DNA from 4 places in the Streptomyces sp. NPDC093225 genome. Region 3 is predicted to be linked to each of the others. Evidence: riboswitches for the same ligand, from Rfam matches in the RefSeq annotation. Region 3 holds a riboswitch; each other region holds the start of a gene.
The links. A riboswitch is a leader RNA that binds a small molecule or an ion and turns the genes downstream of it on or off. The one in region 3 is predicted to bind cobalamin.
Positions count from the first base shown of each region.

Region 1: it holds a riboswitch for cobalamin, as region 3 does, so the genes downstream of both, ACIQCH_RS23155 (energy-coupling factor ABC transporter permease) here and ACIQCH_RS27710 (cobalamin biosynthesis protein) in region 3, are expected to answer to the same signal.
Region 2: it holds a riboswitch for cobalamin, as region 3 does, so the genes downstream of both, ACIQCH_RS28505 (ECF transporter S component) here and ACIQCH_RS27710 (cobalamin biosynthesis protein) in region 3, are expected to answer to the same signal.
Region 4: it holds a riboswitch for cobalamin, as region 3 does, so the genes downstream of both, metE (5-methyltetrahydropteroyltriglutamate--homocysteine S-methyltransferase) here and ACIQCH_RS27710 (cobalamin biosynthesis protein) in region 3, are expected to answer to the same signal.

Region 1 covers NZ_JBIVNX010000026.1:42,929-49,886, reverse strand. Annotated here, with positions in the region: gene ACIQCH_RS23165 (LamG-like jellyroll fold domain-containing protein) at 1-1,307, shown strand, start outside; gene ACIQCH_RS23160 (hypothetical protein) at 1,488-2,030, shown strand; cobalamin riboswitch at 2,152-2,350, shown strand; gene ACIQCH_RS23155 (energy-coupling factor ABC transporter permease) at 2,379-3,080, shown strand; gene ACIQCH_RS23150 (energy-coupling factor ABC transporter substrate-binding protein) at 3,077-3,589, shown strand; gene cbiQ (cobalt ECF transporter T component CbiQ) at 3,593-4,342, shown strand; gene ACIQCH_RS23140 (energy-coupling factor ABC transporter ATP-binding protein) at 4,399-5,220, shown strand; gene ACIQCH_RS23135 (PadR family transcriptional regulator) at 5,255-5,815, shown strand; gene ACIQCH_RS23130 (EF-hand domain-containing protein) at 5,850-6,062, opposite strand; gene ACIQCH_RS23125 (hypothetical protein) at 6,145-6,958, opposite strand, start outside.
Region 2 covers NZ_JBIVNX010000039.1:24,033-30,990, reverse strand. Annotated here, with positions in the region: gene ACIQCH_RS28515 (LysR family transcriptional regulator) at 1-638, opposite strand, end outside; gene ACIQCH_RS28510 (SpoIIE family protein phosphatase) at 1,011-2,681, opposite strand; partial or broken gene ACIQCH_RS28505 (ECF transporter S component) at 3,064-3,201, opposite strand; cobalamin riboswitch at 3,192-3,336, opposite strand; gene ACIQCH_RS28500 (M23 family metallopeptidase) at 3,527-4,183, opposite strand; gene ACIQCH_RS28495 (peptidoglycan-binding protein) at 4,210-5,499, opposite strand; gene ACIQCH_RS28490 (DJ-1/PfpI family protein) at 5,760-6,389, shown strand; gene ACIQCH_RS28485 (SpoIIE family protein phosphatase) at 6,543-6,958, opposite strand, start outside.
Region 3 covers NZ_JBIVNX010000037.1:8,523-15,480, reverse strand. Annotated here, with positions in the region: gene ACIQCH_RS27730 (hypothetical protein) at 2-1,321, opposite strand; gene ACIQCH_RS27725 (alpha/beta hydrolase) at 1,556-2,683, opposite strand; gene ACIQCH_RS27720 (anion permease) at 2,968-4,218, shown strand; gene ACIQCH_RS27715 (hypothetical protein) at 4,254-4,475, shown strand; cobalamin riboswitch at 4,626-4,788, shown strand; gene ACIQCH_RS27710 (cobalamin biosynthesis protein) at 4,823-5,860, shown strand; gene ACIQCH_RS27705 (cobyric acid synthase) at 5,857-6,958, shown strand, end outside.
Region 4 covers NZ_JBIVNX010000007.1:90,743-97,700, forward strand. Annotated here, with positions in the region: gene ACIQCH_RS09440 (glycoside hydrolase family 15 protein) at 1-671, shown strand, start outside; gene metE (5-methyltetrahydropteroyltriglutamate--homocysteine S-methyltransferase) at 773-3,058, opposite strand; cobalamin riboswitch at 3,245-3,440, opposite strand; gene ACIQCH_RS09450 (PaaI family thioesterase) at 3,917-4,330, opposite strand; gene ACIQCH_RS09455 (FAD-dependent oxidoreductase) at 4,385-6,406, opposite strand; gene ACIQCH_RS09460 (FG-GAP repeat domain-containing protein) at 6,654-6,958, shown strand, end outside.

The DNA.
Region 1 (6,958 bases), on a different contig from region 3:
CGCTGCTGCACGCCCCGGTGCGCACGGCGCTGCCCTCCAAGGTGACCACGACCGACGGCCAGAAGCTCTGCCTCGACGTGGACCACGGGCTGTACGCCAACGGCACGAAGGTCCAGATCTGGTGGTGCAACCAGACCGCCGCCCAGAGCTGGACGATGATGTCGGACGGCTCGATCCGCGCGGTGGGCGGCTGCCTGGACGTCAACGGCGGCGGCACGGGCATCGGGACCATCGTGCAGCTGTGGTCCTGCAACGGCTCCCCGGCCCAGAAGTGGGTCCTCGGCGCCTCGGGCAGCCTGATGAACCCGAACTCCGGCCTGTGCCTGGACGACCCGAACGGCAAGCAGGAGCCCGGCACCGCGCCGTTCCTCTACACCTGCAACGGCGGCCCGAACCAGAGCTGGACGGTCGGCGCCACGGCGGGCTGGAACACCAACCCGCCCGCCCCGCTGACCCCGGTCCTGCCCGCGGCCGACTACCCGGCGGTCATGTCCCCGGGTGACCTGAACAGCACGACCGGCGGCCCCGACGGCAACCCCGAGATGTACGCCGTCGACACCGCCAGCCAGCTCCTGGAGTTCCCGGGCACCGCGGCGCAGGGCACCTCCGCCACCTTCGACGCACCGGTGTCGCTGGGCGTGGTCGGCAGCACGGCCACCCACGGCTGGCGGCTCAACGAGGGCGCCGGCACCTCCGCCGCGGACTCCCCCGGCACCCTGACCGCGACCCTGAACGGCGCGTACACCTGGGCCGCGGACGCCACCCGCGGCAAGGTGCTCCAGCTCGGCGCCACCACCGGGTACGCGGCCACCACGGGCCCGGCGGTGGACACCACCGGCAGCTTCTCCGTCTCGGCCTGGGTCAAGCTCGGCTCGACGGCCGCCAACTCCACCTTCGTCTCCCAGCAGGACACCGAGGGGAACGCGAGCGCGTTCCAGTTGTACTACTCCTCGGGCGCCAAGGGCTGGGCCTTCGGCACGCGCCACGGCGACACCGCGAGCTCGACCTGGTCCGCGGCGTACGCCCCGGCGGTGGCGGGCCGGTGGACCCACCTCGTCGGCGTGTACGACACGGCCACCAGCCAGATGCTGCTGTACGTCGACGGCAAGCTGGAGGCGAGCCGGGCGTACACGGGTGCCTCCTGGAACGCGACCGGCGGTGTGCAGATCGGCCGCAAGGTGTGGAAGGGCGTGTACGGCGAGTACGCGAACGGCTCGGTGAGCGACGTCCGGATCTACCCGACGGCGCTGTCCGCGGTGACCGCCGCGACCATGGGCGAGCTGCCCGGCATCACGCAGCTCGACTGATCCGTCGATCGGCAGTCCCCGAGCGGCCCGGCCCCCTTCGGGGAGCCGGGCCGCTCGGCGTACCGGCCGGTCCGGGCACGGGTCGCGCAAGGCCGCGGGGCCGTGCAACCGTGGATGCGATGGGGAGCGTCCTTCCGGGTGACACCACTGTCCCCACTACCTGGAGAACCGGGGGACGCAATGCCGAACATCCGCCACCGCCGTCTCGTGGCCACGGCCACGGGCGCCGCCCTCGCCATCGGGGCCGGCCTCGCCGTGCCCGTCACCGCCTCCGCGGCGCCGGTCCGGGCCGCCGGGCAGCCGGCCGCCGTCACGCCGGGCTTCGCCACCCCGCTGGTGGTCAACGCCCGTACCGGCGCGCACTGCACGTACGACCGGCTCGTCATCGACGTCCAGGGCACGATGCCCACCACCTCCGTCAAGCGGGTCCCCGTACTGCGCTACGACGGCTCGGGCCGGAAGGTGCCGCTGCCCGGCCGGTACTTCCTGGAGATCAAGCTGACGCCCGCCGCCGCCCACGACTCGGCCGGCCGCAACGTCTACAAGGGCCCGAAGCTGAAGCGGCTCACCCTGCCCAAGCTCAAGGGCATCGCCCTGACCGGCGACTTCGAGGGTGTGGTCACCTTCGGAACCGCCTTCAACACCTACCCGAAGTACACGACCAAGAAGCTGCACCACCCCGAGCGCTTCGTGCTCGACGTGCAGCACGCGAACGTCTGCTGACGCCGTCGCCCGCGACACGGGGGCCGGGACGCGATCCGCGTCCCGGCCCCCTCGCGTTCCCCCGCCTGCCGGCCGGACCCGCCGAGCCCGAGGGCGGGTTGTCGGTCCCGCGCGCGGGCGATTAGGGTCAATGGGCCTTGGTGTACGGGAAACCGGTGCGAAACCGGTGCGGCCCTCGCCACTGTGATCGGGAAGTCCGGCTCCACTCCTCGCGGAAGCCACTGGGCTGCCGCGGTTGACCACCGCGCCGGCCCGGGAAGGCGGGGTCCGGGCATCAGCACCCGTGAGCCAGGAGACCGACCGGGGTGCGTTGTCCATCCACGAGGTGCTGGAGAGGTCTCCCCACACATGCACATAGCCGAGGGCTTCCTGCCCCCGTTGCACGCCGCCGCCTGGGGCGTGGCGTCCGCCCCCTTCGTCGCGCACGGCGTCCGCGCCCTGACCCGCGAGGTGAAGGAGAACCCCGAGAGCACCCTGCTGCTCGGTGCGTCCGGAGCGTTCACCTTCGTCCTGTCCGCCCTGAAGATCCCCTCGGTGACGGGCAGTTGCTCGCACCCCACGGGTACGGGCCTGGGCGCGATCCTGTTCCGGCCGCCCATCATGGCGGTCCTGGGCACCATCACCCTGCTCTTCCAGGCCCTGCTGCTGGCCCACGGCGGCCTGACGACGCTGGGCGCGAACGTCTTCTCGATGGCGATCGCGGGGCCGTGGGCGGGCTACGCGGCGTACCGGCTGCTGCGCCGGTTCGACGTGCCGCTGATGGTCGCGGTGTTCGTCGGCGCCTTCGTCGCCGACCTCAGCACGTACTGCGTCACCAGCGTGCAGCTGGCGCTGGCCTTCCCGGACCCGTCGTCCGGGTTCGCGGGCGCGCTCGCGAAGTTCGGCGGCATCTTCGCCGTCACCCAGGTGCCGCTCGCGGTGAGCGAGGGCCTGCTGACCGTGCTGGTCATGAGGCTGCTGGCGCAGTCCAGCAAGGGCGACCTGACGCGGCTCGGGGTGCTCCCCGGCACGGCCGTGCGGGCCGAGGGCGAAGGGGCGGCCGCGCGATGAGCCGTAACGCGAAGATCAACACGCTGCTCCTCGTCCTGGTCGCCGCGCTGGCGGTACTGCCGCTCGCGCTGGGGCTGGGCGAGGGCAAGGAGGAGCCGTTCGCGGGCGCGGACGCGCAGGCCGAGGCGGCGATCACCGAGCTGAAGCCGGACTACGAGCCGTGGTTCGCGCCGCTGTACGAACCGCCGTCCGGCGAGATCGAGTCCGCGCTGTTCGCCCTCCAGGCGGCCCTGGGCGCGGGCGTCCTGGCGTACTACTTCGGGGTGCGCCGGGGCCGCCGGCAGGGCCGGGAGGAGGGCCTCCGGGAAGGCCGGGCGTGGTCCCGGGCGGCGGTGGTGGCCGCGGCCACCGCGCTGGACGAGGCCGAGGCGAAGACCGCGGCGCACCGCGGGGCGGCGCCGGCTGCGGCCGCCGCCCCGGAGGGGCCGGGCACGACCGCCGCGCCGGAGGTACCGGGGGCGGCCGGGCCCGCCGTTGCCGGTGACGACGCGCCCCGCGGGGAGTCGTAGCCGGTGCTGCCCATCGACGCGGCGGCCCACGGCAGCCGCTGGCGCCACCGCCACCCGGCCGAGAAGGCCGTGCTCGGGCTCGGGCTGACGGTCGCCGCGGTCTGCCTGCCGCCCTGGCCGGGCGGGCCGCTGGTGGCGGCCGCCGCGCTCGGGGTGCTGCTCGGGCCGGCCGGGGTGGCGCCCCGGCAGCTGTGGCGGGCCTTCCGGGTGCCGCTCGGCTTCTGCGTGACCGGCGCGCTGCCGCTGCTGGTCCGGCTCGGCGGCCCGGACGGCTGGGTCTCGCCGGCCCCGGGCGGCCCGGGCCAGGCCGCGGACCTGCTGCTGCGCACCTCCGCCGCGTCCCTCGGGGTGCTGCTGTTCGCGTTCACCACCCCGGTCTCGGACCTGCTGCCCCGCCTGGTGCGGGCGGGGGTGCCGGCACCGGTGGTGGACGTGGCGCTCGCCATGTACCGGATCGGCTTCCTGCTGCTGGACGCGGTGGCCCGGATCCGGCAGGCGCAGGCCGCCCGGCTGGGGCACACCAGCCGGGCGGCGGCCTGGCGTTCGCTGGCCGGGCTGGCCGCCACGGCGTTCGTCCGCGCCTTCGACCGGGCCGCCCGGCTCCAGTCGGGGCTGGCCGGACGCGGGTACGACGGGACGCTGCGCGTCCTGGTCCCCGAGGCGTCGGTGTCGTGGCGCTTCCTGGGCGCCGCCGGCGCCCTGCTGGCCGCGGTCGCCGCGGCGACGTACGGACTGAGAGGACTGGGCCTGTGAGGCCGAACGGGTCGACGGAGTCGACAGGGTCGACGGAGCCTGCGGGGGCGCCGCTCGTGCAGCTGGTGGGCGCGGGGTACGCGTACGAGGACGGGCCGGCGGTCCTGGCGGGGCTCGACTTCGCGGTGCCGCGGGGGCGCACGATGGCGCTGCTCGGCCGCAACGGGGCCGGCAAGACCACGCTGATGCGGCTGCTGAGCGGCGGGCTGCGGGTCGGCTCGGGCGAGCTGCGGCTGGACGGCGAGCGGGTGCGGTACGACCGGGCCGGCCTGACCCGGCTGCGCACCTCCGTGCAGTTGGTCACCCAGGACCCCGACGACCAGCTGTTCGCGGCGTCGGTGGGCCAGGACGTGTCGTTCGGGCCGCTGAACCTCGGGCTTCCGGAGCCCGAGGTGCGGGCCCGGGTGGCCGAGGCCCTGGCCGCCCTCGACATCACGGCCCTGCGGGACCGCCCCACGCACCTGCTCTCGTACGGGCAGCGCAAGCGGGCGGCGATCGCGGGGGCGGTGGCCATGCGGCCCCGGCTGCTCATCCTGGACGAGCCGACGGCGGGCCTCGACCCGCAGGGCCAGGAGCGGCTGCTGGCGGCGCTGGCCGGGCTGCGGGAACTGGGCACGACGGTGGTGATGGCCACGCACGACGTGGATCTGGCCCTGCGCTGGGCGGACGACGCGGCGGTGCTGGTGCCGGAGGGAGTGCGCACCGGACCGGCGCCCGAGCTGCTGGCCGACCCCGACCTGCTGGCCCGGGCGGGCCTGCGGCTGCCCTGGCCGACGGCGGTCACGGCGGTGCTGCGCGAGCGGGGCCTGCTGGCCCCCGACGTCCCGGGCCCGCGCACCCCGGAGGCCCTGGCGGCCTGGTCGGCGGCGAACCGCTGACGGCCGGCGGGCACCGCGCTCCTAGGATGGCCGCATGTCACTGCCGCACGCGATCCTCACCGCACTGCTGGAGAAGCCGTCCTCCGGGCTGGCGCTGACCCGGCGGTTCGACAGGTCGATCGGCTACTTCTGGTCGGCCACGCACCAGCAGATCTACCGCGAACTGGGGAAGCTGGAGGAGGCGGGGCTGATCCGGGCGCTGCCGACCGAGGTCCCGGCGCGCGGGCAGAAGAAGGAGTTCGAGGTGCTGCCGGCCGGGCGCGAGGAGCTGGTCCGGTGGGTCGGCGAGAGCCAGGACCCCAAGCCGATCCGGGACCCGCTGCTGCTGCGGCTGCGGGCGGCGGGCGTGGTGGGGGTGGCCGGCCTGGCGGCCGAGCTGCGCCGGCACGAGGAGCTGCACCGCCGGCAGCTGGCGGTGTACGAGGCCATCGAGGCGCGGGACTTCCCGCCCGGGCGGCGCGCGGCGGACGAGGACCGGCTGCGGCGGCTGGTGCTGCGCAGCGGGATCGAGCTGGAGACGTTCTGGCTGCGGTGGCTCGCGGAGGCGCTGCCGGAGGTCTCGGACATGAGCGCGCCGGGTGAGGAGCGGCCGTAGCGGCTCCTCACCCGGTGGCCGGGGTGGCTCCCGACTACTTGTTCAGGGCGGCCCAGAACTCGTCGAAGCTCATCTTGCCGTCGTGGTTGGCGTCCTTGGAGGCGATGACGGCCTCGGCGACCGGGCCGGTCACGAAGGGGTCGCCCATCTCGGCCATGGCGTGCTTGAACTCCTCCGGAGTCACGTAGCCGTCGCCGTCCACGTCGAACCGGCCGAAGGTCTCGCGTGCGCTGTCGATGTCCGCCACTGGGATCCACCCCTTTGTTGGTGCTTGCTGACCGGGCAAGGTTAGCGACCCCCCGCCGGGGCGCGGCACCCAGGGGACGCTCCTACCGGAAGATGCCGGTGTGGCCGAGGGAGTATCGGCCCGGCTGCGGGTAGACGGCCAGGCCGTGCGGTCCGCCGCCGACCGGGATGCGGGCCAGCTGCTTGCCGGTCCGGGTGTCGACGGCGTACACCTCTCCGTTGTAGCGGCCGGACAGCCACAGCACCGTGCCGTCGGCGGAGACGCCGCCCATGTCGGGGCTGCCGCCGTCGGGCAGGTGCCACTTCTTCGTCAGCCTGTTCTGCGTGAAGTCGAAGATCGAGATGGTGCCCTCGCCGCGGTTGGAGACGTACATCTCCTTCGAGTCGCGGCTCACGTACAGGCCGTGGCAGCCCTTCCCGGTGGGCAGGAGCTTCGGCTCGGTGAACTTCTCGCCGTCCAGCACCCACATGCCGTGCGCCATCATGTCCGCGATGTAGAAGGTCCGGCCGTCCGGGGAGATCTTCACGTCCTGCGGCATCGCGCCCTCGAAGGGGAGCCGCTGCTTGGCGAGCACCTCCATCTTCGCGGTGTCGACCTTGAGGAGTTCCCCGGAGAACTCGCAGGACACGACGAAGTAGCGGCCGTCGGCGGAGAAGTCCGCGTGGTTGACGCCGTAGCAGTCGACGGGGACGGTCTTGGCCACGGCCATGGTGTGCGGGTCGCGGAAGACGAGTTCGCGGTCCATGGAGGCCATGACGACGGCGTACTTCCCGTCGGGCGTGAAGTACAGGTTGTACGGGTCGTGCACGTCGACCGGCGTGCCGGCCTTGCCGGTGGCGGGGTCGATGGGGGTCAGGGTGTGGCCGCGGTTGTTGTTCACCCACAGGGTCTTCATG
Region 2 (6,958 bases), on a different contig from region 3:
AGGTACGCGTGCACACCGCTCTCGTCGGCCTCCGGCATGGCCCACTCCTCGCCCCTCAGGTCGTGCAGGCTGACCGTCTCCTGGCGGGCCAGCGGGTGGTCCTCGGAGAGCAGGACGAAGACCGGCTCGCGCAGCAGCGTGCGCGTCGCCACCGACTCACCGACCGGAAGGGGGAAACCCGGGAACTCTCCGAACACCGCGATGTCGCACTTCGACCGGCTCAGCCCTTTCACCAGGGTGTGCACGGAACGGCGGGCATCGATGGTGACCCGGCGCTCCGGGACGAGTTCGAAGAGGGTGGAGATCAGCAGCGGTACCAGGGGGCCGGCGGTTCCGCCCGCCCGCAGCGGTGCGGCAGTCTCCGTGTCCGCCTCAGCGGCCGATCGCGCGTACTCGCGCAGCCGGTCGAAGCCGACCACGAGGTCACGTGCGCAGCGTAGGACGTACTGACCGTTCTCGTTCGGCTTCACCCCCTCGGCACTGCGGATGAAGAGCGGGCCGCCCAGCTCGTGCTCGATCCGCTTCAGCTGAGCGCTCGTGGCCGGCTGGGAGAGCTGCAGCCGTGCGGCGGCTCTGCGAATGCTGCCGGCTTCGGCGACGGTGAGCAGGACACGGAGGTGCCGAAACTCGAGGTGCATGAACATTCCCCGCTCAGGGCGGAGAGCCCTTGCACCCCCCGTGACCAGCAGTACCGGCTGCCCGGGGGGCATGGTGACCTAGGGTCTGACGACCCTGCCGGGGCGGCAACCACGGGACGGCAAAATCTACGTGCGGACGCCACGGCCTCGCACGGCATCGCGCTGCGGTCCGGTGACATCGGCGGACCACCGTGTTCATCGCCGTGGTCATGGTTCCGGAACCCGGAACCCGGCTGTGCTGCCGCCGGCCGCTGAGATGGCGCATGTGGCACGACGACGCTCCGGCACGGGCGATGCCGACGGCTTGTTCCTCGTGCGCTCGTGCGGTCCCTGCGGTCCTGCGTCCCTGCCGTCCAGCGGCTCCGGCGGTGCTCAGGAGGGCAGGTTCTGCTCCGCCCAGACCACCTTGCCGCCCACGGTGCGGCATGAGCCCCATCGGCGGCACAGCATATTGATGAGCTGGAGGCCCCGGCCGCCCTCGTCGCTGAGATCCGCGTGCTGGATCTGGGGCAGGTCCGGGCCCGTGTCCGAGACCTCCACGACCAGTCGCTCACCGCGCAGCAGCCGGAGCCGGCCCGGGCCGTTGCCGTAGCGCAGGGCGTTGCCGACGAGTTCGGAGACGACGAGCTCGCAGACGTCGGCGAGCTCCGTCAGATCCCACGCGGCGAGCTGCTCCGTGACCAGGCCCCGGGCGACGGACGCCGCACGCCCTTCCTGCGGCAGCTGCCACTCGCGGAGGCCGGCGGGGGCGGCCGGGGCGATCGTCGCGACGAGGAGCACGGCCTCGTCGAAACGATCGGTGTCGGCAGGGGCGCATTCGACCAGGGCGCCGCCTTCCAAGACCTCGGGTGCCAGACCGCGCGCCGCCGAGCGCAGGCGTTCCAACTGGTGGTCCAGGTCCGCGTGCCGGGACTTCACGAGCCCGTCCGTGTACATGACCAGATTGCCTCCTGCGTGGACTTTCAGGCGGATCGGGTCGTACGGAATCATTCCGGCGCCGAGCGGCGCGCCGATGGGCAGGTCCACGAAATCGGCGGAGCCCCGCCCGTCGACGAGCAGTGGTGGCAGGTGCCCGGCGCTGGCCAGCGTGTAGGTGGAGTCGGCCGGGTCGAAGACGGCGCAAAGGAATGTGGCGACCTGCTCGTCCTCCAGGTCACGCGTGGCGAGGTCGAGCCGGGCCAGGACGCGCTCCGGAGCCATGTCCAGGGTCATCAGGGTGCGGGCCACCGCCCGCAGACGCCCCATGGTCGCGGCCGCGGGCAGCCCGTGGCCCATGACGTCGCCCACCATGAGGGCCGTACGTCCGCCGGGCAGGGCCATGACGTCGTACCAGTCCCCGCCCACGCCGTGGTGGGCCGTCGAGGGCGCGTACTCGGCCTGGACGCGCAGCCCCGGCGTCACCGGCGTCGCGCGCGGCAGCAGAGTGCGTTGCAACGAGACGACGTGCTCGCGCTCGCGCCCGTACAGCCGGGCGTTGTCGACGTAGACGGCGGCCTGGGAGGCCAGTTGTTCCGCCAGTGCGAGGTCGGTGGAGGAGAACGGTGGTGTTCCGGGGCCGCGTACGAAGTCCGCGCTGCCGAGCAGCAGCCCGCGGGCGATCAGAGGCACCGCGAGATAGCTGTGCACTCCGGCGGCGCGCATCTTCGCCGCGGCGCTCTCCGTCGGCGCGACGTTGATGAAGTCGTCGTTCCGCATCCGGCTCACCATCACGGGCTTGCCCTGCCGCAGACAGTACCGATGGAGCAGCGTCTCGTGCGTCTGCTCCGTGCGGACGAAGGTCTCGCCCACCGGAGTGGGCTCCAGGGACGACAGCTCCTCGATGGCGCACAGCGCCGTGGCCCGCATGAGCGGGACGCCCGTACCCGTCCACCGTGAGCCCTCGTCGCCCCGCAGGACGCTCTCCAAGATGTCGACAGCGGCCCCGTCGGCGAAGCTGGGCACGGTGAACTCGGCCAGTTCCTGGGCGGTGCGCTCCAGGTCCAGGGTGGTGCCGATCCTGGAGCCGGCGGAGTTCAGCCAGGCGAGCCGATCGCGCGTGGTCATTCGGTCGAGGGGGAACTCGCCGGCGCTCCGGCCGAGCCGCCTGCGCGCAGCGGCCGACCGGTGCGCCGCGGCCCTCTTGCCAGCCGAGGCGCGGCTGGCCAGGCGCCGTCTCCCCTTGCCGTCGTTCACTCTTTCGACCTCCCGACAGGAACTCGATACCTGTTGGTGCCCAGCATGCACCCCTTCCCGGCGATTGGGTCGATGGCGGCCCGACGGCGGGCCAGGAGCTCGGCCAGTACGGAGCGGCGGGCGGGAAGGGCACGGACCTCGGGGTGGCGCACGACCACCGGGAGGGGATCGGCATGAACCCCGACTGCGGGCGGCGCGGCGGAAGACGGTGAGGCGAGGCGGATGCAGACGAGGTTGGCGACGGCGCGGCCGTCTGGTAGGGCGTCCACGGCCCGACCCCGCCGGTGATGAGGGCGGAGGCAAAGAGGGAGGTACAGCCCAGGGTGAGGCCGAAGCCGGGGCCACAGACACCCAGCATCGCCAGGGCCATGCCGCCCTCGGCGATCTCCGAGCTCCAGGTCGTTGACCCAGATGTTCCGGCCGTTGACGATCCCGGCGACGAGGCACTTGCCGGGCCGCGCATGACGGCGGTTGTTCCCGCTCACCCCTGCGGGGCAGTCCCGGACTCCCACCGGGTTCCCTCTTACGACGCATCCCGCCCGGAGGACGGGGCGAACCAGCTGCATGGGCCATGCCTAGGCCGAGTGCCCGCTGAGCGACGCCCGCCGTCCACCGTTCGGACGCACATACGAGATGACGCCCGCCCTCCTCGCTCGGATCGCCGACCGGGCCGGGCCATCACCGGAGCCCTGGCCCGTCCGGTGGCTCCGGCCGCCTCACCACGCCGGCTTGCGGGTATGGGCATAGACGAAGGCGCCCGGCGGGTGGTCCTCGAAGTGGAGGTGCGGGCCGGTGACGTTGCCGGTCGCTCCGACCTTGCCCAGCTGTTGGCCCGCCCTGACCTGCTGGCCGGTGACGACGCCCCGTTTCGAGAGGTGGCAATAGACGTACACCCGGCCGTTGTCGGCCTGGAGGCCGACCCAGCGGCCGTAGGCACCGCCGTTGTCGTCGGACCACTGGATGGAGCCGTCGCGGACGGCGACCACCGAAGTTCCTTGCGCCGAGGCATAGTCGTCCCCGGTGTGGTAGCCGGCACGGTACCGCGGATTCTGGATGCCGTAACGGTAGGTGACGCGATGCCCGGGCACCGGGGAGGGCACCCTTCCCGACCCCCCTTCGCCCCGGACTTCGAACCCGAAGCGGGCACCGAGCTTCTTGAGCGACTCCATTCCCGGGAGGCCGTCGGCGTCCGCGCCGGAGAAACCGAGGTACCGCTGCCACTTGGCGTAGGCCTCTCTGGTGCGTTCACCGTAGACACCCGGGCCCGAGCTGAAGTCGAGCCCCACCGCCTGGGCCAGGGCCTCTTGGACCACCAGGACGCTGGCGTTCTGCGCACCCGGGTGCAGCTCCGACAGATGTACGACCTTGGACATGATGGGCGTCCCTTCGGCGACCGTGATCAGTATCCGCACGGCCCGCGGTTGGGGTCGAACTGGCAGACGCGGCCGGCGAGGTTCGTCCCGTCGCGGTACACGCCGTATCGAGCCATCACATAGTTCATGGCTGCGCAGATGTTGGCCACGCCGTCGTAAATGACCTTCGAGGTACCCGGCTGGTGGTACGAGGCGAACGTCGGCGGGATGACCTGCATGACTCCGCGGGAGCAGTTGCGCGGACGGCCGTCGCTCTGCTTGGGCCCGGTGGCGTTGCTGTCCCAGTCGTTCACCGCGTTGAACCGGTACGACGACTCGCGCCGGGCGGCGACCAGGATGCCCGGCACCCAATGGGTCTCGGGTACGCGGAGGACGCGGCAGGCCTCCTTGGCCGCCGCCGTGGTGCTTCCGTCCTGCACGTGATCGAACTTGACGCTCGACAGGGGGATGGCGGAGTACCCTGCGACCTCGCCGTCCGGCGGGAGAGGCCGGTCGAAGAAGCTCAGCCCACGGACCGTGAACCCCTGCCGACGGCCCAGTTCGGTGAGCGAGAAGCGCCCGAACACGCCGTCCGCGTCGCCGTCGGTCAAGCCGAGCTTGCGCTGGAAGGCGGCCACCGCCGCTTTCGTACGCGGCCCGAACGTGCCTGGTGCCGCGGCGTAGTCAAGCCCGACTTCCTTGGCGAGCGCGCCCTGGACGATTCTCACCGAGGTGTTCCGCGCGCCGAACACGACCTCCGAAGCCGCTACCGCGATGTCCGAACTCGGCAGTACCGGACCGGCCCAGCTCCATGAGGCGACGGCCGTACCGCCCCGGGGATCGTCGGGGTCGGCGGTGGGCGGACAGCCGTCCTCGAACTCCGGCGCGAAGTACCCTACGACCTTCATGCTGCGCCGCTCCGTACTGTGCGAGTAGACGCCGAAGCCCTGACCGGCGTCTTCGGCGTTCTCGGGAACGGTGTTGCCGCCCTTGGTGTAGACGTGCGTCTCGTCGAAACCGACCACGACCTCGGTGTGGCCGCCGTGGGACAGGTTCGTCCACGCCCCGATGGAGGGGTAGTCGGACCACTGATCGCGCGTCCTGGCCCATTCGGTGAAGACGGAGACGTTGTTGACCTTGGGAACGATGTGGTCCAGGCCGACGTCGGCGTACATGTCCCAGTTGAACATGACGCACCACGGCTCGCCGTCCTCGCCGAACTGCCTTCCGAACTGTGTCCGGTTGTCGTAACCGGTCCCCGGCACGTTCGTCTCGTACACGCCCTCGGGAACGTTCTGGATGTGATCGACCAGAATCCGCCATTGAGGTGCTGCCATCGTCCGCCCATCCTTCCGATGAGTCGGCGTTCAGGGAATCCGAGAGGACTTTGGTACGGAGGCCCACCACCACTTCCAGCGAATCAGCCACGGCTGTTGATCGCCACTGGTGAGCCCGACCCGAGCGGTCGCCGCCGTCATCGTCCGGGGACACCGAGGAGGAACACCCGGCACCCGTTCTCGTGAACCTGCCGCGCATGCGTGGGCGTGTCCGCAGATGCCTCCTCGGGCAACGCAGAGGCCCGCATAGGGTCCCCGGCATGGACATCGTGATCCCGCTCTTCAGGCTCTTCGAGCCGCTCGACGCCGTCGGCCCGTACGAGCTCCTGGCGAACGTCCCCGGCGCCCGGGTGCGCTTCGTCGCGCCCGAACCGGGGCGGATCCCCGACGTGCTGGGCTCCATGCGGGTGGACGTGCCCACCCGGTACACGGAGGTCGAATCCTGCGACGTGCTGCTCGTCCCGGGCGGTGAGGGGGCGCGACTGATGCTGAACGACACGGAGTTCATCGACTGGGTGCGCCGGATCCACGAGACGACCCGCTACACCACCTCGGTCTGTACCGGGGCCCTCATCCTCGGGGCAGCGGGACTGCTCAAGGGGCAGACCGCGACCACCCACTGGTTGGCGATCGACGAACTGGAGGCGTTCGGCGCCACCTACACCGCGGAACGCGTCGTCCGGCACGACAAGATCATCACCTCGGCCGGGATCTCCGCCGGTGTCGACCTGGCCCTGGGGCTGTGCGCGTCGCTGAGCGACGAACTCACCGCCCGGGCCATTCAGCTCCTCACCGAGTACGACCCCCGGCCGCCGTACGACAGCGGCTCCCTGGCCACGGCGACGCCCGAGGTCGTGGCCCGGGCCCGGGAGCTCGTCAGCGGCGGCTGAGCCCGCTCGGCCCCCACGCGCGTGCGGCAGCTCGGTTGCGGTGAGGGGCCCCGGTCGAGAGCCCGGGTCATCCAGCGGCACCACGGATTCAACCAACTCGCCCCTGAATGCGCGAGTTGCCGCGGCGCTGCGCTTCGGCCGGCTCCCCGTACGTCAGGCGCTCGCCGGGTGCCAGGGGATCTCGGCCCACACCTGCTTGCCTCCGCTGAGCGGCACCGAGCCCCAGGCCATCGTCGTCGCCTCGACGATGAGCAGACCTCGACCGCCGGTCGCTTCCCAGCTCACCGACACCGGTTTGACGGGGCTGCGCGGCGACGCGTCGTTCACGGCGATCCGCAGCCGGTCCGCCGACAGGGTCAGATCCATCCCCACCGCGCCCTGTGTGTGCGCGACGGCGTTGGTGACCAACTCGGACACCACCAGCAGGGCTACGTCGAGTTCCTCCGCCACTCCCCAGGACCGCAGGGTGCGCGCGGTGAAGCGGCGCGCGTGCATGACCGCGTCGGGCAGCCGCCACACCGTCCAGTGGCTCCGCATCGGCCGGTCCCGTGTGCCGTCGTAGCGCAGCA
Region 3 (6,958 bases):
GTCAGGCGCCGCCGGTGTGGACCTGGAAGGCGGCCCGGCGCACGGCCTTGGCCAGGGCCGGGTCGGGGTGCGCGGCGGCCAGCGCGACCAGTACCTGCACGGTGCGCGGGTGCCCGACCGCGCGCACCTCGTCGAGCAGGTGGGGCACGGTCGTGCGGACCGCCGAGTCGAGGTGCCGCACGAGGAGTTCGTTCTCGCCGTGGTCGGCGACGGCCGCGGCCGTGTCCACCCACAGCCAGGTCGACTCCTCGCGGGTGAGCACCTCCTGGACGTCCTCGGGGTCGGCACCGTCGTGCTCGGCGAGCCAGAGCAGCGCGTACGGGCGCAGGGTCGGGTCGGCGGCCGCCGCGCGCACGTCCGGTTCGGCGGGGGCGCCGACCACGCGCAGCGCCTCGAAGGCGAGACCGCGGAGCAGGGCGTCCTCGCCGCGGGCGGCCTGGAGCAGCTCGGCGATGGCGCTGCCGACGGGCCGGGCGGCGAGCCAGGCGCGGTACTCGGCGCGGGCGGCGCCGGGGGTGAGGCGGGCGCAGCCGAGGAGCATGTTGGCGGCGGGCTGCTCGATGTTGCCGCCGGCGGGGCTCTGGGCGGCGACGCAGATCTGCTCCAGCTTGACCCACACCGCCCAGCTGCCGAGCGGGGTGAGGGTGGCGCGCTTGGGGCCGAGGGTGAGGGCGTCGACCGCGGCCAGGGCGCCGAGCGCCCAGCGCAGCAGCCGGGCGAGGGCGGCCGGGTCGGGGGCGCCCGCGGTGTCGGCCGCGTCCTCGGGGTTCTCGTACGGGACCTCGCAGCGCTCGTCGCGCAGTTCGGCCACGCGCTGGCCGAGCAGGTCGAGCAGGGCGGGCACCGTCACGGGTCCGGCGGAGAGCTGGAGCAGAGACAGCAGCTGCGGCATGGCCTCGACGACCTCGGCGACGACCTCGGGGGCGAGGTCGGCGGGCGCGGGGTGGATGAGGGACCAGGCATCGAAGAGGGCGACCCAGCCGCGCAGCACGGCGGAGTCGTCGCTGTCCCAGGCGCGCAGCCGCCAGCCGGGGCGGGCACTGGTGCCGTGCATCTCGACGAGGCCGGCGAGCCGGGCACGGTCCCAGGCGGCGCGGATCTGGCCGGGGGTCAGGCGCAGGTCCGTTGCGGCCCGTTCGGCGGTGGCGGCGGGCAGGGTGCCGGGGCGGCCGTCGTCGGACGCGTCGCCCGGGTGCGCGGCGGTCCAGCGGGTGAGCCGCACCTCGTCGGCGAGTGACGCTCTGGCCCGGTTGGCGAGTTCGGCGGGGGCCGGGGTGCCGGCGGGCGGCCGGGGTGCCGGTCGGGTCCGCCGGTTCGTCACCGCCTCGCGGGCGGCGGCCACGGACGGCGTGGAGACGAGTCGGAGTCGGGAGTCGCGCGCCAGCTGCTCATCAGGCTTTCGGGACGTCACGGAGAGCAGTCTCGCCCTTCATCGGCCGAAAGCCCAAACGGAACCGGCCGTTGCCATGAGCGTGTTCACGTCATCGTGACAAGTGCGGGGCAGGTGGGGCCTCGTGAGAGCCGCGTCACACGGGGGAGTTCGCCGGGGGCGCGTTCACATGAGGGGGGTGAGGAAGCGGCGCAGGGCCTCCTCGTAGGCGGCGGGGGACGCGTTCCACATGGCCGCGTGGGGGGCCTCCTGGATGCTGTACAGCGTGACGAGGTCCGGCCGGCGATCGGCGAGCCGGCGGGTCAGGCCCCAGGGGGCGAGGGTGTCGCCGGGGCCGTGGAAGACCAGGACCGGCACCTGCAGCCCGTCGGGGTCGGCGGCCTCGGGCAGCCGGTCGCCGCGCAGCCCGGTCCGGCCCTGGGCGGCCCGGACGGCGAGCGGCACCAGGGGGCCGGGGGTGCCGCGGGCGGCGGCCAGGGCGCGCAGGGTGACGTGCCAGTCGAGCACCGGGGAATCGAGGACGAGGCCGGCGATGCGGTCGCGCAGCGCGGAGCGCGAGGCGGCGTGCAGCGCCATGGAAGCGCCGGTGGACCAGCCGTACAGGACGACCCGCTCGGCGCCGAAGCGCACGGCGTAGCGGATGGCGGCGTCCAGGTCGCGCCACTCGGACTCGCCGAGGTGGCCCAGGCCGTCCGGGGAGGCCGGGGCACCGAGGTCGTTGCGGTAGGCGAGGTCGAGCACGGGCACGAGCTGGCCGTGCAGGAAGGGGATGAGGTTCATGGGGTGCTCGCGGGTGGTGCCGAGCCCGTGCACCGTGATGACCCAGGTGCGGCGGGGGCCGGGCACGAACCACGCGGGCAGGGCGCCGAGCTCGCCGGGTACGTCGACGTCGGCGTACCCGAGCCCGAGGGCGCTGCCCGGGTCGCCACGGTGGAGCGAGGGGGTGAAGCGGACGCGGGTGCCCGGGACCAGCTCGCCGTGGGTGACCCGGTCGAGGCGGCGCACGACGGTGTCGGGGTCGTGGGGCACGCCGTCGAGGACCGGGCCGACGACCGCGTGGACGCCGGGGGCGTCCAGCCCGTACGTGCCGGGGCGCAGCGCGGCCAGGCTGCGGGTCAGCGCGACGCGCCCGTCCACGGCGGAGTGGACGCTGAGCGGGACGGGGTCGGGCAGGGGCCGGCCGGGGGCGGGCCTGAGCACGGCGTCGCCGGCGTAGCGGCCGGCGGCGACCGCGGCCGCGCCGGCGCCCACGAGGGCGGTGACGGCAGCTGCCGTCGCTGTCACGGTGCGCACCGCTCCAGTCTCGGAGGCGGGGGGCCCGACGGCCAGCGGAGGGACGTCCGCGGAGTGATGTGGATCTCATCCTGGGGGTCTCGGTGACTCTCCGTGTCCGGGAGACTTGTCTTGTTCACCTACCCCTGACGTGCATTTTTGCGGACATGAGTGCCAGAATCCGGACAAAATAGGGCGGTATCTGGCCCTCCGGTACACCGATCCGCCCGACCCAGTTCATCTTCCGTTCACTCAGGTTGCCTACGGTCGAACGAGCCACTGACCTCAAACAGAAGCCTGGGTAAATGGAGCACATAACGCTTCTCCTCGGGATCGTGATCGTTACCGCCCTCGTGTTCGACTTCACGAACGGTTTCCACGACACCGCCAACGCGATGGCGACCACCATCTCGACTGGCGCTCTCAAGCCCAAGACGGCGGTGGCCATGTCCGCCGTGCTCAACCTCGTCGGCGCGTTCATGTCCGTTGAGGTCGCCAAGACGATCTCCAAGGGCCTGGTCAACGAGGACGGCATCCAGCCCGAAGTGATCTTCGCCGCGCTCGTCGGCGCGATCCTCTGGAACCTCGTGACCTGGCTGGTGGGCCTCCCCTCCAGCTCCTCGCACGCCCTCATGGGCGGCCTCGTCGGTGCCGCGGTCGCCTCCGCCGGCCTCGGCGCCGTCAACGGCGGCACCCTGGTCACCAAGGTCCTGATCCCGGCCGTCGCCGCCCCGCTCGTCGCGGGCGTCGCCTCGATGGTCGCGACCCGCGCCACGTACAAGTTCGGCAGCAAGGTCGACGACAAGACCTCCGCCAAGGGCTACCGGGCCGGCCAGATCGCCTCCGCGGGCCTGGTCTCCCTCGCCCACGGCACCAACGACGCCCAGAAGACGATGGGCATCATCACCCTGGCCCTGGTCGCCGGCGGCGCCATCGCCCCCGGCTCGAACCCGCCGGTCTGGGTCATCGTCTCCGCCGGCCTGGCGATCGCGCTCGGCACCTACCTCGGCGGCTGGCGCATCATCCGCACCATGGGCTCGGGCCTGACCGACCTCCAGCCGCAGCAGGGCTTCGCCGCCCAGACCTCGGCCGCGAGCGTCATCCTGTCCTCGGCCAACCTCGGCTTCTCGCTCTCCACCACCCACGCGTGCTCCGGTGCCGTCATGGGCGCCGGCCTCGGCCGCAAGGGCGGCGTGGTCCGCTGGTCCACCGCGACCCGCATGTTCATCGCCTGGGGCCTGACCCTGCCGGCCGCCGCCCTCGTCGGCGCGGGCGCCGAGTGGGTCATGCGCATCGGCACCGTCGGCGTCGTCGCCGTCGCCCTCTTCCTGGTCGGGTCCTGCCTGGCCATCTGGCTGATCTCGCGCCGCCAGGTCGTCGACCACCACAACGTCACCGACCTCGACGCCGAGGAGCCGGGCGTGATCACCACCGCCATCGCGGCCGTCACCCCGCCGCCGGCCGGCACCACCGCCGCCGTCACGGACGAGGACCTCAAGGCCACCATCCCGGCCCCCACCCAGCCCGAGGCCCCCCAGGCCCCGGCCGCGGTCTGACCCGCCGCACCACAGAGGACTAGAGGACTTTCGGTATGGACATCGACTGGGCAGCTCTCGGCTCCGTCTTCGGCGTCAGCCTCGGCGCGACCGTCGCCCTGGTGAGCCTGTTCACCCTCGGCATCGTCGGCCTCTCGAAGCACGAGGCCGCGGTCCAGCAGGGCGGCGCGGCCCACCTCGCCCGCTCGGGCGCGTACGCCGCCTTCGCCGCCTGCGCGGCGGCCGTGGCGTACGGGATCTACCTCATCGTCACCTGACGACCGGCGACGACGTGCTCCCCCGCGGGTTCTCCCGCGGGGGAGTTTTCGCATGCCCGCACGTCCGGCCGGGGTCCCGCGGCGGGCTCCCGGCCGGGGCTTCCGCGCGCCCCCGCGTGCACCTCACCGCAGGTCAACGGCGAGTTGACGGGCTATCGCGGTGCGTGGTGGACTGCCCGAGCCATCACGGCGGCAGGAGAGGAAGTCCGGTGCGAATCCGGCGCGGTCCCGCCACTGTCACCGGGGAGTTCGTACGGCCGGACCGTACGCGCGCCCCGGGAGCCAGGAACTCTCACCGCCGGTTACGTCGAACCAGGGCGCGGACCCTGAGTGAGGACATACCTGCCATGCGTGCCGATCGCGTGTTCGCGTACGGCGCGGCGGTGGGCCTGATCGGCGACCGGATCCTCGGCGATCCGCGCCGCGGGCATCCCGTCGCGGCCTTCGGACGGGCCGCGGCCGCCGTGGAGCGCGCCCTGTGGCGCGACCACCGGGGCCGCGGAGCCGTGCACACCCTCGTCTGCGCCGGTGGCGCCGCCGCGCTCGGCGTGCTCGCCGCCCGTGCCGTGCGCGCCCGCCCGGCCCCCGCCCGGATCGCCCTGACCGCCGCCGCCACCTGGGCCGTCGTGGGCGGCACCTCCCTGGCCCGCGAGGCCCGCGCCATCGGCGGGGCACTGGCCGCCGGGGACGCCGACGTCGCCCGGGAGCGCCTCCCCCACCTGTGCGGGCGCGACCCGCAGCACCTGGACGAGCAGCAGATCGCCCGGGCCGTCGTGGAGTCGGTCGCCGAGAACACCTCCGACGCCGTGGTCGGCGCCCTGGTCTGGGGCGCCGTGGCCGGCGTACCCGGGCTGGTCGCCTTCCGGGCCGTGAACACCCTCGACGCGATGGTCGGCCACAAGTCCCCCCGCTACCTGCGCTACGGCTGGGCCTCGGCCCGCCTCGACGACCTCGCGGGCTGGCCCGGCGCCCGCCTGACGGCCGCCGCGGCCGTGCTGGCGGGCCCGGACCGTCGGGGGGCGGTCCGGGCCTGGCGGCAGGACGCCGCGAAGCATCCGAGCCCCAACGCCGGACCCGTCGAGTCCGCCTTCGCCGGCGCGCTGGGCGTCCGCATGGGCGGCACCCTCTCCTACGCCGGCCGGACCGAGCACCGCGCCGTGCTCAACGGCGACGCCCGCCCGGTCTCCGTGCCCGACATCGAGCGGGCCGTCCGGCTGTCCCGGCAGGTCACCTGGCTCGCGCTGGGCGCCTGCGTGGCGGCCCGGGCGCTGGCCGCGCGGAGCCCGGGACGCCGGGCCGGCGGACGCCGGGGCTCCGGGCGTCCGGCCCCGGTACCCCGGCCCCTCGTACGTTCGGTCACGACACGGAAGGCGGCGCGCGGATGAGCGGCGGCGCACGGCTCGGCGGCGGACTGCTGGTCGCCGGCACCACCTCGGACGCCGGGAAGAGCGTGGTCACGGCGGGCATCTGCCGCTGGCTGGCCCGCAAGGGCGTCAAGGTCGCGCCCTTCAAGGCGCAGAACATGTCCCTCAACTCCTTCGTCACCCGCGAGGGCGCCGAGATCGGCCGTGCCCAGGCCATGCAGGCCCAGGCGGCCCGCGTCGAGCCCACCGCGCTGATGAACCCGGTGCTCCTCAAGCCGGGCGGCGACCGCAGCAGCCAGGTCGTGCTGCTGGGCAGGCCGGTGGGCGAGATGAGCGCCCGCGGCTACCACGGCGGCCGCCAGGAACAGCTGCTCGGCGTGGTGACGGACTGCCTGGCCCAGCTGCGGGGCATGTACGACGCCGTGATCTGCGAAGGGGCCGGCAGTCCGGCCGAGATCAACCTGCGGCGCACCGACATCGTCAACATGGGCATCGCGCGCGCCGCCCGCTTCCCCGTCGTCGTGGTCGGCGACATCGACCGGGGCGGGGTCTTCGCCTCGTTCTTCGGCACCACCGCCCTGCTGAGCGCGGCCGACCAGGAGCTGGTGGCCGGCTACCTGGTCAACAAGTTCCGCGGCGACGTCTCCCTGCTGGAGCCCGGCCTGGAGATGCTGCGCGGGCTCACCGGCCGGTCGACGTACGGCGTACTGCCCTTCCAGCACGGTCTGGGCATCGACGAGGAGGACGGCCTGCGGGTCTCGCTGCGCGGCGCGGTGCGCGAGTCGGTGGTGGCCCCGCCGGTGGGCGAGGACGTGCTGCGGGTCGCGGTGTGCGCGGTGCCGCTGATGTCGAACTTCACCGACGTCGACGCGCTGGCCGCCGAGCCGGGCGTGGTCGTGCGGTTCGTGGACCGGCCGGAGGAGCTGGCGGACGCCGACCTGGCCGTCGTACCGGGCACCCGCGGCACGGTGAAGGCCCTGGCCTGGCTGCGCGAGCGCGGGCTGGCCGACGCCCTGGTGCGGCGGGCCGCCGAGGGGCGGCCGGTGCTGGGCATCTGCGGCGGGTTCCAGGCGCTGGGCGAGCACATCGAGGACGAGGTCGAGTCGAAGGCCGGCGCGG
Region 4 (6,958 bases), on a different contig from region 3:
TCAGCGCGCTGCTCGACTGGCTGACCGCCAACTGGGACCGCCCCGACGAGGGCATCTGGGAGACCCGGGGCGGCCGCAAGGACTTCACGTACAGCCGGCTGATGTGCTGGTCGGCCTTCGACCGCGGCATCCGGATGGCCACCGAGCTGGCGCGGCCGGCCGACGTGGCGGGCTGGACCGCGACCCGGGACGCGGTGTTCCGGCAGATCATCGAGCGCGGCTACAGCCCCCGCCGGCAGGCCTTCGTCCAGGCGCTCGACGGGGACGTGCTGGACGCCGCGCTGCTGCTCCTGCCCACCGTCGGGTTCCTGTCCCCGAAGGACCGCCGCTGGCTGTCGACCCTGGACGCGATCGAGTCCGACCTGGTCTCCGACAGCCTCGTGCACCGCTACGACCCGCGCGAGTCCCCCGACGGCCTGCGCGGCGACGAGGGCACGTTCTCACTGTGCACCTTCCTCTACGTCGGCGCCCTCGCCCGGGCCGGCCGGCTGGGCATGGCCCGCTACGCGTTCGACAAGATGCTCACCTACGCCAACCACGTCGGCCTGTTCGCCGAGGAGATCGGCCCGCGGGGCGAGCAACTGGGCAACTTCCCGCAGGCGTTCACCCACCTGGCCCTCATCACCGCCGCCCAGGCCCTCGACGAGGCCCTGGACCGCGCCGAGGACTGACCCGGCCCCCTCGGCCCGGCGGGGGGCCGGTCGCGGCGCGCGCGCCGACCCCTCCGGGCGGGGCGCGTGGGGTGCGCCGCCGCCCGGAGGGGCCGGACGGGTCAGGAGAGTTCGGTGCGCAGGGTCCGGGCGGCGGTCACCAGGTGGTGGAGGGAGGCCCGGGTCTCGGGCCAGCCGCGGGTCTTGAGGCCGCAGTCCGGGTTGACCCACAGCCGGTCCGCGGGGAGGGCGGCGAGGCCGGCCCGGAGCAGGTCGGTGACCTCCGCGGCCGAGGGGACGCGCGGGGAGTGGATGTCCCAGACGCCCGGTCCGGCCTCGCGGGGGTAGCCGGCGCCGGCGAGTTCGCGGGCCACCTGCATGTGCGAGCGGGCCGCTTCGAGGCTGATCACGTCGGCGTCGAGGTCGTCGATGGCCCGCAGGACGTCGCCGAACTCCGCGTAGCACATGTGGGTGTGGATCTGGGTGTCGGGCCGGACGGCCGAAGTGGCGAGGCGGAAGGCCCCGGTGGCCCAGGCGAGGTAGTCGGCGCGGCGCTCGGCGCGCAGCGGGAGGGTCTCGCGCAGGGCGGGTTCGTCGACCTGGATGACGGAGGTGCCGGCGGCCTCCAGGTCGACGACCTCGTCGCGCAGGGCGAGGGCGACCTGCCGGGCGGTGTCGGCGAGCGGCTGGTCGTCGCGGACGAAGGACCAGGCGAGCATGGTGACGGGCCCGGTGAGCATGCCCTTGACGGGCTTGGGGGTGCGGGACCGGGCGTACGTCGTCCAGCGGACGGTCATCGGGGCCGGGCGGGAGATGTCGCCGGCCAGGATCGGCGGGCGGACGTAGCGGGTGCCGTACGACTGGACCCAGCCGTGCCGGGTGGCGAGGTAGCCGGTGAGCTGCTCGGCGAAGTACTGGACCATGTCGTTGCGTTCGGGCTCGCCGTGGACGAGGACGTCGAGTCCGGCGTCCTCCTGGAAGGCGACGACCTCGTCGATCTCGGCGGCGATGCGCTTGTCGTACTCGTCCTGGCCGATCCGGCCGGACCGCAGGTCGGCGCGGGCCGTCCGCAGGGCCGTGGTCTGCGGGAACGACCCGATGGTCGTGGTGGGCAGCGGGGGCAGGCCCAGGTGGGCGCGCTGGGCCGCGGCGCGTTCGGGGTACGGCTGGGTGCGGCGGGCGTCGGCGTCCGTGACGGCGGCGGCGCGGGCGCGCACGGCGGGGTCGCGCGTGAGCGGGGAGGTCGCGCGGGAGGCCAGGTCGGCCCGGTTGGCGGCGAGTTCGGCGGTGACGGCGGCGGTGCCGCGGGCCAGGCCGCGGGCCAGGGTGACGATCTCGCCGGTCTTCTGGCGGGCGAAGGCGAGCCAGCGGCGGATCTGCGGGTCGACGTCCCGTTCGGCGGCCGCGTCCAGCGGCACGTGGAGGAGCGAGCACGAGGCGGCGACGTCCACGCGGTCGGCGAGTCCGAGCAGGGTGCCGAGGGTGGCGAGGGACTTCTCGTGGTCGTTGATCCACACGTTGCGGCCGTCGACCACGCCGGCGACCAGGCGCTTGCCGGGCAGGCCGCCGACGGCGGCCAGATCGGCGAGGTTGGCGGCGGCCGGGCCGGTGAAGTCGAGGGCCAGGCCCTCGACGGGGGCCTTGGCCAGCACCGGGAGGGCCTCGCCGAGCCGGTCGAAGTAGGAGGCGACGAGCAGCTTCGGCCGGTCGGCGAGGGCGCCGAGCTCGCGGTAGGCGCGGGCGGCGGCGTTCAGGTCGGCGGGGGTGCGGTCCTGGACGAGGGCGGGCTCGTCGAGCTGCACCCAGGTGGCGCCGGCCGCCTTCAGGTCGGCGAGCACCTCGGCGTACACGGGCAGCAGCCGGTCGAGCAGGGTGAGGGGCTCGAAGTCGGCGGGCACCCCGGGCGCGGGCTTGGCGAGCAGCAGGTACGTGACGGGGCCGACCAGCACGGGCCGCGGGCTGTGGCCGAGGCCGAACGCCTCGGCGAACTCGGCCGTCTGCTTGGCCGAGTTCGCGGCGAACACGGTGTCCGGACCCAGTTCGGGCACCAGGTAGTGGTAGTTCGTGTCGAACCACTTCGTCATCTCGAGCGGTGCCGCGTCATCGGTGCCGCGGGCCATGGCGAAGTACCCGTCCAGCGGGTCGGCTTCGACGGCGGCGCGGTGCCGGTCGGGGATCGCGCCGACCATGACGGTGGTGTCGAGGACGTGGTCGTAGTACGAGAAGTCGCCGGTCGGCAGCTCCGCGAGGCCGGCCTCGGCGAGCTCCCGCCAGGCGGTGCGGCGCAGTTCGGCGGCGGTGGCGTGCAGGGCCGCGGCGTCGGTGCGGCCCTTCCAGTAGCCCTCGACCGCCGTCTTCAGTTCCCGGCCCCGGCCCTGGCGGGGGTATCCGTACACAGTGCTGGTCACAGCACTCTCCTTCGCGAGTGTGTCTCCTGGGTCCGGTGACGGACGGGAGCGCGAAGGGACGACGGGAGCGGGCCCCCGGCCGCGGGCGCGCAGGGGTGCGCGCGGCGGCGATCGCCCGTCTCTTGTCCTCCGACCCACCCACGAGGTCACCGGAGCGTCCGCGCGCGGCATCGGCCGGGCGCGGGCAACGGGCAGGTCTTCGGACTCGCGGGCACGCCTGCCGGTCTCCCGGCGGGCACCTACTGGCCGTCGCTTCCCGGGCCCTTGCCGGACCCAGTGCGTATGACGGCGGTCGTTCCCGCTCACCGCTGCGGGGCAGTCCCGGATTCCCACCGGGTTCCCTCTTACGACGCATCCCGTCTGGCGGACGGGGCGAACCAGCTGCTGGGGCCAGGGTATGCGGTCACGCCTCAAGGACGCCTAAAGATCAGCGAATTCGCTGCGGTGGCGGCTGCGGGTGCTTGTCGAGGGGTGGGTTGGGGGTGTGGCAGCGGGGGCGTGCCGGATGTACGCCTTGGGTTGGGGTGGGGTGTACGCCAGGTGGGTCTCGGCGCCGATCCCTGGTGTATAGGCGGCCGGTGGCGGGGTGGGGTGTGTGGCGGCCGTCCCGTGGTGTGTGGGTCCCCTCGGCGCTTGACCCGGCATGGCCTGCAGGCCCTGCGGCAGGCCCACCCCTGGGGCAAGGGGGCTGCGCCCCTGGCCTTCGGCCACCCCAGGCCCGGGCCTGCCTCCGGACCAGCCTGCCATACCGGCTCAAGCGCCTCCCCCACACACCACGGGACGGCACTCTCGCGAGGTGGGGACCGGGCCCGCGCAGCGGACCGGCCCGGCACGAGGCTGCGGACCGGCCTGGCGACCTCAGCCCAGGAGGGCGTACACCGTGGAAGCCCGAGCCGCCGGCTCCTCCTGCCCCTCGGCCGTCATGGTGATGTCGGCGAACGCCATGCGCTTGCCGAGCTTGGAGATGTCCACCCGGACCAGCAGGTCGGCGCCGACGACCGGGCGTTGGAAGGTGGTCGACTGCTGGACGGTCGTCATGGGCCCGTACCCGCCGCGGGCCGCCGAGACGGCGATGACGGTGGCGGTGTCCGCCGCGGCCATCATGGCCTGACCGGACAGGCCGCCGCCGTCCCGGGCGAGGGCGTCGGACCAGGGCAGCCGCAGGACGGCGTGCCGCTCGCCGGTCTCGGCGACGGTGAGGCCGAGGGCGAGCACCCAGGGGGCGAAGTTGTCGGTGAGGATCTTGTCGGCCTCGGCCGTGGTCAGCGTCACGGGTCGATTGTGGCGGCCCGGTGCGGGCCGCCACAACACCCGTGCCGGTGCGGGTCAGAGCCCCGCGGCCAGCTCCGTGCCCTGGCGGATGGCGCGCTTGGCGTCGAGTTCGGCGGCCACGTCGGCACCGCCGATGAGGTGCGCCCGGACGCCGGCCGCGGTGAGCTCCTCGTAGAGGTCGCGGCGCGGCTCCTGGCCGGTGCACAGGACGACGGTGTCGGCGGGCACGGTGCGGGCCTCGCCGTCGACGGTGATGTGCAGGCCCTCGTCGTCGATGCGCTCGTACGTCGCGCCGGCGACCATGGTCACGCCCCGGTGCTTGAGCTCGGTGCGGTGGATCCAGCCGGTCGTGGTGCCCAGGCCGGCGCCGACCTTGGTGGTCTTGCGCTGGAGCAGGTGCACGGTGCGCGGCGGGACGGGCCGCTCGGGCGTGCCGAGGCCGCCGCGGGCGCCGTAGGTGGTGTCGACGCCCCAGTGGCGGAAGTACACGGCCGGGTCCTGGCTGGCGCCCTCGCCGCCGTCGGTGAGGTACTCGGCCACGTCGAAGCCGATGCCGCCGGCGCCGACGACCGCGACCCGCTCGCCGACCGGGGCGCCGTCGCGCAGGACGTCGAGGTAGGTGACGACCTTGGGGTGGTCGACGCCCTCGATGTCGGGGGTGCGCGGGGTGACGCCGGTGGCGACGACCACGTCGTCGTAGCCCTCGGCGGCCAGCGCGGCGGCGTCGGCGAAGGTGTTCAGGCGGACGTCGATGCCGTGGAGTTCGAGCTGGGTGGCGAAGTACCGGACGGTCTCGTCGAACTCCTCCTTGCCGGGGATGCGGCGGGCGATGTCGAGCTGGCCGCCGATGTGGCCGGAGGCCTCGTAGAGGGTGACGGAGTGGCCGCGCTCGGCGGCGGAGACGGCGCAGGCGAGGCCGGCCGGGCCGGCGCCGACGACCGCGACGCGCTTGGCGGTGCGGGTGGGGCCGAGGACGAGCTCGGTCTCGTGGCAGGCGCGCGGGTTGACCAGGCAGGAGGTGATCTTGCCGCTGAAGGTGTGGTCGAGGCAGGCCTGGTTGCAGCCGATGCAGGTGTTGATGGTCTCGGGCCGGGCGGCCGCGGCCTTGGCGACGAAGTCGGCGTCGGCGAGGAACGGGCGGGCCAGGGAGACCAGGTCCGCACGGCCCTCGGCGAGGATCTCCTCGGCCTTCTCGGGGGTGTTGATGCGGTTGCTGGTGACCAGGGGGATGCTCACCGCGCCCATCAGCTTCTGCGTGACCCAGGTGAACGCGCCGCGCGGGACGGAGGTGGCGATGGTGGGGATGCGGGCCTCGTGCCAGCCGATGCCGGTGTTGATGATGGTGGCGCCGGCGGCCTCGATCTCCTTGGCCAGCCGCACGACCTCCTCCAGCGTGGAGCCGCCGGGGACGAGGTCGAGCATGGACAGGCGGTAGACGAGGATGAAGTCCGGGCCGACGGCCTCGCGGGTGCGGCGGACGATCTCCAGGGGGAAGCGGACCCGGTTCTCGTACGAGCCGCCCCAGCGGTCCTCGCGCTTGTTGGTGTGCTCGGCGGTGAACTCGTTGATCAGGTAGCCCTCGGAGCCCATGATCTCGACGCCGTCGTAGCCGGCGGACTTCGCCAGGCGGGCGGCGCGGACGAAGTCCTCGACCGTCTCCTCGACCTCGGCGTCGCTCAGCTCGTTCGGCACGAAGGGGCTGATGGGGGCCTGGACGGCGCTCGGGGCGACCAGGTCGGGGTGGTAGGCGTACCGGCCGAAGTGGAGGATCTGCATCGCGATCCGGCCGCCCTCGGCGTGCACGGCATCGGTGATGACCCGGTGCTCGGCGGCCTCCTCCTCGGTGGTGAGGCGCGCCCCGCCCGGGAAGGGGCGACCGCGGTCGTTGGGGGCGATGCCACCCGTGACGATGAGGCCGACGCCGCCGCGGGCGCGTTCGGCGTAGAAGGCGGCCAGCCGCTCGAAGCCGCGCTCGGTCTCCTCGAGCCCGGTGTGCATCGAGCCCATGATCACGCGGTTCGGCAGCGTGGTGAAGCCGAGGTCCAGCGGGCTCAGCAGGTGCGGGTACGGGGTCATGGGGGCGCCTCCTCGCGCGGTGTCGTACACCCCGTTGTACCGGCCGGTAACCCATTATGCAACTAGGTGCACAACCCCCTTCCAGGGCGGCGCCTCCGGCATTCGCCGAGCTCAGCGGGGCCGACGGGGCCCACGCGGACGACCGTGTGACCCCTGATACAGTCCGCAGCCGCACGCATTCGCGGGGCGGACGTGCGGCGGGGGCGCCGGGTACGTCCGGTCCCGCCCGTATCGCCCAGGGGGGCCCATGCCGCACCGCCGTACGCCCAGACGCCTGCTGGCCGTCACCGCCATGACCGCCCTCGCGGCCACCGCCGGCCCGGTCGCCCTGCCGGCGACGGCCGCTCCTGCCGGCGAGGTGGCCGGGACCCGGGCCGCCGACGCGGCGCAGGCCGCGACCGCACTGCCGCGGATCGCACCCGGTGCGCGGATCGTCAGCGCCGGCCCCGGCGGGTTCCTCACGACGGACTCCGACCACGAGAAACTGACGTGGACCCGCTATTCCGGCGGCGCCACCACGCGCATCGACACCCCGGTGGCGGGCCCGCTCCG